DNA from 4 places in the Ferribacterium limneticum genome. Region 2 is predicted to be linked to each of the others. Evidence: predicted binding sites of a transcription regulator. Region 2 holds the regulator's gene; each other region holds the start of a gene.
The links. The regulator sigma-54, encoded in region 2, starts transcription at its own class of promoters, with help from an activator protein. The targets are predictions, from matches to a motif close to TGGCACGCTTNCTGCTNA.

Region 1: the regulator sigma-54 is predicted to act here: its motif matches at 1,335-1,352, upstream of nifH (nitrogenase iron protein).
Region 3: the regulator sigma-54 is predicted to act here: its motif matches at 1,250-1,267, upstream of flgB (flagellar basal body rod protein FlgB).
Region 4: the regulator sigma-54 is predicted to act here: its motif matches at 1,303-1,320, upstream of KI617_RS04055 (pilin).

The regions. Positions count from the first base shown of each region.
Region 1 is NZ_CP075191.1:1,905,000-1,907,200, forward strand. It holds gene nifD (nitrogenase molybdenum-iron protein alpha chain) at 1-296, opposite strand, end outside; gene nifH (nitrogenase iron protein) at 390-1,271, opposite strand; gene KI617_RS09010 (NAD(+)--dinitrogen-reductase ADP-D-ribosyltransferase) at 1,529-2,201, shown strand, end outside.
Region 2 is NZ_CP075191.1:4,157,544-4,159,744, reverse strand. It holds gene lptB (LPS export ABC transporter ATP-binding protein) at 1-402, shown strand, start outside; gene KI617_RS20000 (RNA polymerase factor sigma-54) at 430-1,899, shown strand; gene hpf (ribosome hibernation-promoting factor, HPF/YfiA family) at 1,915-2,201, shown strand, end outside.
Region 3 is NZ_CP075191.1:3,247,770-3,249,970, reverse strand. It holds gene KI617_RS15650 (flagella synthesis protein FlgN) at 1-110, opposite strand, end outside; gene flgM (flagellar biosynthesis anti-sigma factor FlgM) at 110-397, opposite strand; gene flgA (flagellar basal body P-ring formation chaperone FlgA) at 461-1,138, opposite strand; gene flgB (flagellar basal body rod protein FlgB) at 1,291-1,704, shown strand; gene flgC (flagellar basal body rod protein FlgC) at 1,714-2,127, shown strand; gene KI617_RS15625 (flagellar hook assembly protein FlgD) at 2,143-2,201, shown strand, end outside.
Region 4 is NZ_CP075191.1:838,572-840,772, reverse strand. It holds gene KI617_RS04060 (hypothetical protein) at 1-768, opposite strand, end outside; gene KI617_RS04055 (pilin) at 826-1,257, opposite strand; gene KI617_RS04045 (HD family phosphohydrolase) at 1,544-2,201, opposite strand, start outside.

The DNA.
Region 1 (2,201 bases), 2.0 Mb from region 2:
TAGTTACGGCGACCGGCGCGGGAGTACTGACCGCAGCCGACAGGGCCGTGCGAGATGTGGATCATGTCCTTGATCGGACCCCAAACCACACCCTTGGAGCCAGCGTAGGCACAACCACGAATGGTCATGACGCCCGGCAGGGACTTGCGGTTGGAAGTGATGCACTTCTTGGATTGTTCAACAGTTTGATCGTTGACCGCCAGATGCTTGGCGCGGTCCTTCTGGGCTTTTTCCGGATAAACCTCAAGCACCTCGGCAATGAGGGCTTCGGTTTCTTCGCGAGACAGAGTCGTCATGTTTTCCTCCTGACGCCGCCACCAATCTGTGGCCGACGTGCTGGTTGAAAGTGGCGGGAGCCTGAGCCCCCGCCGGAGCTTGCGGGGTCTTGCTTAGGCAGCCAGATCGGCGGCGGTCTTGCCGACGATGGACTCGTCTTCGGCTTCCATGATGCCGAATTCCATCAGCAGGTCTTCCAGCTCTTCCATCTCGATCGGGGTCGGGATGACGAAGTTGGTGTTGTTGACGATCTTGTTGGCGAGCTGGCGATATTCGTCGGCCTGCTTGTGTTTCGGATCGTACTCAACCATGGTCATGCGGCGGATTTCGGCGTGCTGAACAGCGTTGTCACGCGGCACGAAGTGGATCATCGTGGTGCCGAGGCGACCAGCCAGGGCCATGATCAATTCGTCTTCGCGGTCGGTGTTGCGGCTGTTGCAGATCAGGCCGGCCAGACGGACACCGCCGGAATTCGCATATTTGACGATGCCCTTGGCAATGTTGTTGGCGGCGTACATGGCCATCATTTCGCCGGAACAGACGATGTAGATTTCCTGCGCCTTGTTCTCGCGGATCGGCATGGCGAAGCCACCGCAGACCACGTCACCCAGAACGTCGTAGAACACGAAGTCGAGGTCTTCATCGTAAGCGCCTTCTTCTTCAAGGAAGTTGATGGCGGTGATAACGCCGCGGCCGGCACAGCCAACACCGGGTTCCGGGCCACCGGATTCAACGCACTTGATGCCGCCGAAACCGACGGAAAGGACGTCTTCCAGTTCGAGATCTTCCACCGAGCCGGCTTCAGCAGCCAGGTGCATTACGGTGGTCTGAGCCTTGCTATGCAGGATCAGGCGGGTTGAGTCGGCTTTCGGGTCGCAGCCAACGATCATAACTTTCTTGCCGGATTCAGCGAGTGCCGCCACCAGATTCTGGGTGGTGGTGGACTTGCCGATACCGCCTTTGCCGTAGATGGCGCATTGACGGAGTTTTGCCATGGTGTAATCTCCTTAGTCTGTCAGTCGATTTGCGAAGGAATCTTTGAGAGTCGCGTCTCTCCTTCTGCATGTAGCGTGCCAGGTCGACTGGCAGGCCATAATCGATTGATTATTCAATGAAAATAGAAAACGAGCCGGTGGTTGTTGGAGCGAGTACATCCGACAATGTCCCTACGCTTTGTAGGGGTGACGACAAAGCGTCGAGTCCAGGCGAGACAAAACCCCATTCAGGAGACGACAGTCTCCTATCTGAATCATTGCGAGGCAGCCACGGGCTTCAGGCCGAGGCAACTCACAATGCGACGCTGCCACGCGAGGCCCGTCTGCCGATCAATCGCTGCAATCTGCCAGCCGTTGTGCTCGGCAGCCTGACCTTCCAGCACTACCCGGCGGAACTGCTGCTCGACGGTGTCGCCGAGCTGCACCGCAACCTGTTTCAGCGGCTGGAAGCGGCGGCGCCGGAAGCGCGGGGCGACGTCTTTCGCGACTACCTGACCGTGCATTTCCGGCTGGGGCGCCCGGAGGACATGGGCTTCAGCGGCGACAAGAAAGGCCGCGCCAAGGCCAATTACATCAAGATGATCCGCGGCTGGAGTTTCGATGCCGATAGCCGCGAAGGCGCCGTACTCAAGGGCTGGGTGGAGTCACGCTTTGGCCTGACGCCGCGCTACCATGGCCAGCCGCTACGCGACCCATCCGGTCATGCCTACCGGCGCTATCAGGAAATGCGGGCGCAGGGGCTGTACGGCACCAACGCCATCGAGGCCCAGCTTGATCTGGTCTACACCTTCTGTCAGTTCGAGCTGGCGCGCCGCCATCATGGCGCCCGACATGTCACGCTCTATCGCGGGGTCAATCGACTGGCCGATCACGAAGTGCTGGAAAGCCAGGGCAAGGGGCAACACGTGGTACTGCTCAACAATCTCAATT
Region 2 (2,201 bases):
CTCCCTGAAGCTGAGTTGAACGACCGTCTGGAAGGCCTGCTCAATGAACTGCATGTCGGGCATGTTCGCCACGTCAATGCCTCGGCATTGTCTGGTGGCGAGCGCCGGCGGGTTGAAATTGCCCGGGCGCTGGCTACCAACCCGCGATTCATCCTGCTTGACGAGCCGTTTGCCGGCGTTGATCCGATCGCCGTACTCGAAATCCAGAAGATCATTCGCTTCCTCAAGGAGCGGGGCATCGGCGTGCTGATTACCGACCACAACGTCCGTGAAACCCTCGGCATCTGCGATCACGCCTACATCATCAACGCCGGAAACGTACTGGCCGCTGGACGTCCGGCCGAAATCGTTGATAATGAAAGCGTACGGAAGGTTTATCTCGGCGAGCATTTCAGGCTCTGACCGACAGACCCGACCCGACACTATCCGATGAAGCCTGCCCTCCAGCTAAAACTATCCCAGCATCTGGCGCTGACCCCTCAGCTCCAGCAGTCGATCAAGCTTCTTCAGTTGTCGACTGTCGAGATGCAGCAGGAAATCGAGCGTTACCTGCTCGAAAACCCAATGCTGGAACGTGAAGACGAGCACGCTGGCGAGAGTTTCTCATCCGCCCAGCAGTTCGATGCGCCGCAAAGCAGCGAAGGCGAACGCGAGCAGAAGGTTGAGCGGGAAGAACGGGATGCCCGCGAAGAGCGCGAGCAGGATGTTCCGTCAGCCCCATCCGAAGTGGACGATGATCGCTGGTCTTCCGATGCCGGTACCTTCACCGGCGCCGGGCGCGACGAGGACGACGATAGCGATTCCCGCGACATCCATGCCGCCAACGTCAGTCTGCGCGACCATCTAGGCTGGCAGCTGGGCATGACCCAGGTGTCGGAGCGCGACCGCAGTCTGGTGCGCTTCCTGATCGAAGCGCTCGACGACGATGGTTATCTCTCGGCGACGCTGGTCGAACTGTGGGAAACCCTGCCGCCGGAGTACGAAATTGAAATCGAAGAGCTGGAAATCGCCTTGCGCCATATCCAGAATTTCGACCCGATCGGCATTGGCGCCCGCAGTCTGCAGGAGTGTCTGACCCTGCAGCTCAAGGTCTTGCCGGAGAGTGCGGAGCGAACGCTGGCTCTCTCCATTGTCGACAAGCATCTCGAACTGCTGGCTGCCCGCGATTTCGCCAAGATTCGTCGCCTGACCGGCTGCGATGACGAGGCCTTGAAGGCCGCGCACAGCCTGATCACCAGCCTCAACCCGCGGCCGGCGGCCGGCTATGCCCAGATTGAAGCGCGCTACATCACGCCGGACGTGATCGTGAAAAAGCTGAAGGGCAAATGGACTGCCTACATCAATCCCGACGCCTATCCGCGACTGCGCATCAACCGCCTGTATGCCGAGATTCTCGCCAAGCAGCGGCGCGGCAACGGCAACCTGTCCACGCAATTGCAGGAAGCGCGCTGGCTGATCAAGAATGTCCAGCAGCGCTTTGAAACCATACACCGTGTCACGCAGACCATCGTCGACCGCCAGCGCCAGTTCTTCGAACATGGCGAAGTAGCCATGCGGCCGCTGGTCTTGCGTGAAATTGCCGATATTCTCGGCCTGCACGAGTCGACCGTATCGCGGGTGACCAGCCAGAAATACATGGCGACACCACGCGGTATCTTCGAACTGAAATACTTCTTTGGCAGCCATGTCGCCACCGATACCGGTGGTGCCTGTTCTGCCACGGCCATCCGGGCATTGATCAAGCAGTTGATCGCTGCCGAGGATGGCAAGAAGCCCTTGTCGGATAGCCAATTATCCGAAATACTAGGCCAACAGGGAATCGTAGTTGCCCGACGGACGGTTGCCAAATACCGCGAGTCGCTCAATATCCCCCCGGTCAATTTACGCAAGACCCTGTAGAGAGAGGAGAAAAAAGTGAATCTGCAGATTAGTGGTCACCATATCGAAGTTACCCCCGCCCTGCGCGAATACGTCGAGAACAAGCTGGATCCCGTGATCCGTCATTTCGACAAGGTAACCGGCGTTAACGTCGTTCTGTCCGTCGAAAAGCTGAAGCAGAAAGCGGAAGTGACTGTGCACGTGCCTGGCAAGGACATGCATGCCGAAGAATCCGGTGACGACCTTTACGCCGCCATCGATGCTCTGTTCGACAAGCTGGACCGTCAGGTTCAGAAATACAAGCAAAAGGTTCAGGATCACCA
Region 3 (2,201 bases), 910 kb from region 2:
AACTCGGCGATGCGTGCGTGCTTTAGCGTGTCCTGCTCCTGCTGCAGTAATGAAACAAAACGGGAAATCAGCACGATTTCCCGTTCGATCAGCTGGGCGATGCTTGACATCAGGCCTGGCGCTGATTACTTGATTTGCTGATCAGGTCGCGGGCGGATTCGATCAGGCGGTCAGCGATAGCCTCCGGATTGATCTTGAAACGACCTTCCGAAATGGCCTGCTTGATTTCCTGAACGCGAGCCGTATTCACCGGTTGCTGCTCCATGCTTTGCAGGCTGCCGGCCAACTGGCTCAGGCTGACTGCATCCTGGGCAGGGGTGGGAGCTGCTTGCTGGCGGCTGGCGGTATTGCCTGAAACGGCTGTGCTGGCGGGCTTGTAGGTGCTGTCGATCTTCATGGCGATCTTCTCGAAACTTTAGGACTTGACCAGTTTAACGGCATGGCCATTTAAAACTTTAGTCTAAAAGGAAATTTCTACACTGCCATCGGCACGGGCGATACCGCTGACGGTCTGCCCCGAGGTCATGCGGATCTGCGCGAGTTGGCCTTCCGCGGCATTGTTCAGGGCGCGGCCCTCCGCCGTCACGGCGAAGCTGCTACCGCGGGACACCACGCGTACCGACTGCCCCTGGCGGATGACCAGCGGCGCCTGCAGCTGATCACTGCGCAAGGGCTGGCCAGTACCCAGGGAATTGCGCAAGGTCTTGCCGATCGCCGCTTGCGGGTCGGTGATGGTGCCGGTGGGCAGGGCGGCCAGGTCGCCCGATATCAACGTCAGATCGGCCGCAGCCAGGGTCTGCCCGGCGACAAGCGGACGGGCGGTGGTGACATAGTGGCCGGAAATGGCGATCTGAACGGGGACCAGGACGCTCCACACATTGGGGCCAAGGCAGCGCACGCCGACATGCGTACGACCACTCAGGCGCGTGCCTGGCGGCAGGAAACCTTCATGTGCCGTACAAGGTGGCAGGCGGCTGACATCAAGCTTGCCGACGGTCAGCTGAACCTTGCCTGGCAAGCCCTGCGTTTGCAGGCGGGCAAAACGTTCGGCGGTGTCGATGACGATATCCATCTCGGCTGCGCGGAGTCCGGCAGCGCAAAACAGGATCAAGGTGAGGCAGAGGTAACGAAGCAGCATGCGGCCATTTTGCCTGACTCACCGTTGGCCTGACCATCTCTTGCGGCAAGTTTTGCCGATTACCTTGCCGCTCAGGCCAAAAACTCCCGGCAAAAAGCTTTACCTGAGGTGTGGCACGGAGCGTGCTTTTAAAAGACCGAACTCTGGAGCGAATGATGGCAAATCTCGAACAACACCTATCGGTATACAGTCAGGCCCTGAATCTGCGTACGCAGCGCCATCAGGCTCTGGCCTCAAATATTGCCAATGCCGATACGCCCAATTACAAGGCGCGTGATTTCAACTTCGGGACCGCCATGCAGAACGCCCTGTCCGGCCGTGCGCAGGTTGGCGGCATTGCACTGGCCACCACCTCGGCCGGCCATATCAGCGGCGGCAGTGGCAGCGGCACTGCACAACTCCAGTACCGCAAGGAAACCCAGTCGGCGGTCGATGGCAATACGGTCGACATGGATGTCGAGCGCGCCCAGATCACCGACAACGCCATGCAATATCAGATCCTGACCCAGTTGATTGGCGACAAGTTCAAGGGCATACGCAGCGCCCTGGCTTCAACCAACTCCTAAGGTGCAATCATGAGTCTTTTCAATGTCTTCCAGGTTTCATCGAGCGCCATGACAGCCCAGTCGATGCGCCTCAACGCCGTGGCCTCCAACCTGGCCAATGCTGACAGCGTCGTGTCTTCCGATGGCAAGCCGTACCGTGCCAAGCAGGTGGTTTTTGAAGCAACGCCGATGGGCAACACCGGCGAGTTGTCCAAGGGCGTTCGGGTTCGTCAAGTAGTCGACGACGCCTCGCCTCCCCGCATGGTCTATGACCCGAAGAACCCCGTTGCCGACGAGAAGGGTTATGTCGCCTTTCCCAATGTCAACGTGGTCGAGGAAATGACCAACATGATTTCCGCCTCTCGTTCCTACCAGACCAACGTCGAGGTCATGAACACCGCCAAGACCATGCTGCTGCGCACCCTGAGCATCGGCCAAGGCTAACCGGAGTACATCCCCATGAGCACCGTCAATTCGACCTCCAGCACCAACGATCTGATCAAGACGCTGAACGGCAG
Region 4 (2,201 bases), 900 kb from region 2:
GGAAATTGCGTAAGCCCCCCCGGCTAGTATGACGCCAATAGCCAAGGCGGCAAACAGGCGGGCAAAGCAGTCAAGCCTGCCACATGAACTTCGCCGTACGAGCAACTCCCAGGCTAGCGCGAAGACGGGGAACAGCACGCCACTCTCTTTACTGAAAAAAGACAGTGGCCAGCCCACCGTCCACGCCAATATCATCAATACCCAACCTGAGCGTCCGCCTCGTTCTCGTCCGATGATATGAAGCAACAAAGCGGCAAGAAGAAAAAGAGCCGCCAGGCTGGTCATACGCTGAACGACGTGCAAAACCGGGAGAAGCTGGATAGGGTGCAGTAGCCAGATGGTAGTCAGCACACCCGTTACAAAAAGGATGTTGCGCTGCATGGCAGGCGGTTTTACCGCACTCAACAAGCGGGATGCCAAGCCAAACACAAGGAAACCACAGGCCAGGTGAATCGCGAGATTGGTCGCCTTGAATGCAAAGGGGTCAAAGCCGCTGAAATAGTGGTTGAGTGCGAAACTTAACTGGGCAACAGGTCGCCCCGATGGGCCAGAACTACCACTCACCCAAGCCAGATGGATAGCATCAAGCGACAGAGTGCTTAGACGCACGCCTTCGACATGAAGAATGCTTGCTTCATCATCGAAGAAAAATCCGCCATTGAGTCCAGCCCAATAGACCATGACCACAAGCAGGATAGTCAGCAACGCCGCGATGGAAAAACGCATCAGGTAGACGACCAACGCAATCCTTTTTAGAAGAGAAGCCATAAATCAAGAGAGGCGCCTCATTTTCATGAGGCGCCTCTCTTTTGAATCTCAGCCGAATTACTTGCAGCTTGAAGGTACGTACTTGGCAGCCATCGTGCCTACGGTACATGCCCAAGCGACCTTTCCTGTTGTCGTGTCACCGGTTCCCGTCATCAGAATCGTACCAGTCGGCGTGCTACCGCCAATAGCTTGCGCAGCTACCGTAATGGTAGCGACATTGCCAGCCACGGCGTAGGTTATGCCAGAAACGTATTTTGACCCAGTAACATCAAAGCCGGCAGAAGTGGCGGAGGGAGGCATCGAGCCTTTGGTTTGGAACCACTCGGCAATTGAAACCTTCGGGGCTGAAGAGGCAAGAATCAGTTCGCTAACCTTTGCACGCACCGTGTAGTCCTGATACGCCGGCAACGCAACTGCAGCCAGAATACCGATAATGGCGACAACAATCATCAGTTCGATCAGGGTAAAACCTTTTTGCATATTCTTCATTTGAATCTCCTTGAGAAATGAATACGGGAAACTACTGAGCTACTTATAACAGTTTCCGTGCCAGCTTTTTGGAAACCACCGTCAAAATCGGCAACAATCACGTAAACCCATGTCATTCATGGGCTTGGCCAGTTTTGTAGTTCAATGTAAATAAACGTAGCCGCCAAACAGATCCAACAAGATGACAATTTACGTCACTATCGTTTGACACATTGCGGCAGACATATCATTTTGCCGCTATAAATATGGCAAATTCATCACCACCAACTTCAGGCCGGACGAGAAATCAGCAATCCACCTGCTGCGGTTTCAGGAAAGCCTTGGCATAGCGGCGGAAAACCGCGCTCTTGACGAAAAGCTCATGCAGATCGGCGTCAATGTGACCATTCCGGCTGAAGTTTTCGAGGATGGCCAGGGCCTGGGATAGCGTCATGCCGTCCTTGTAGGGTCGGTCTTTGGCGGTCAGTGCTTCGAAGATATCGGCGATACCCATCATCCGGGCCTGCCAGCTCATTGCTTCGCGCTTCAGGCCTTTCGGGTAGCCTTTGCCATCCATGCGCTCGTGGTGGCCACCGGCGTATTCCGGCACGTTCTTCAGGTGCTTGGGCCACGGCAGTTGTTCGAGCATGCGGATGGTGGTAACGATGTGGTGATTGATGACCTCTCGCTCGGCGTGCGTCAGGGTGCCGGAACGGATGCTCAGGTTTTCCAGCTCATCGTCACTGAGGAACGGTGCTTCTTCGCCATTCACGTTGCGCCAGCGGTAACGCCCGGCAATCTGCCTGACGCGCGCGATGTCGTCGTCCGACATTTTTTCGCAGCCAATGTTGGCCTGACGCAAAAAGGCGCGGTCGAGTTCGATGCGCTGGCAATCGGCAGCATAGCTCCGCTCAGCCTCGACCGGGTCGCCGCCGGCAGCGATGGCTTGCCATTTACGCACTTCG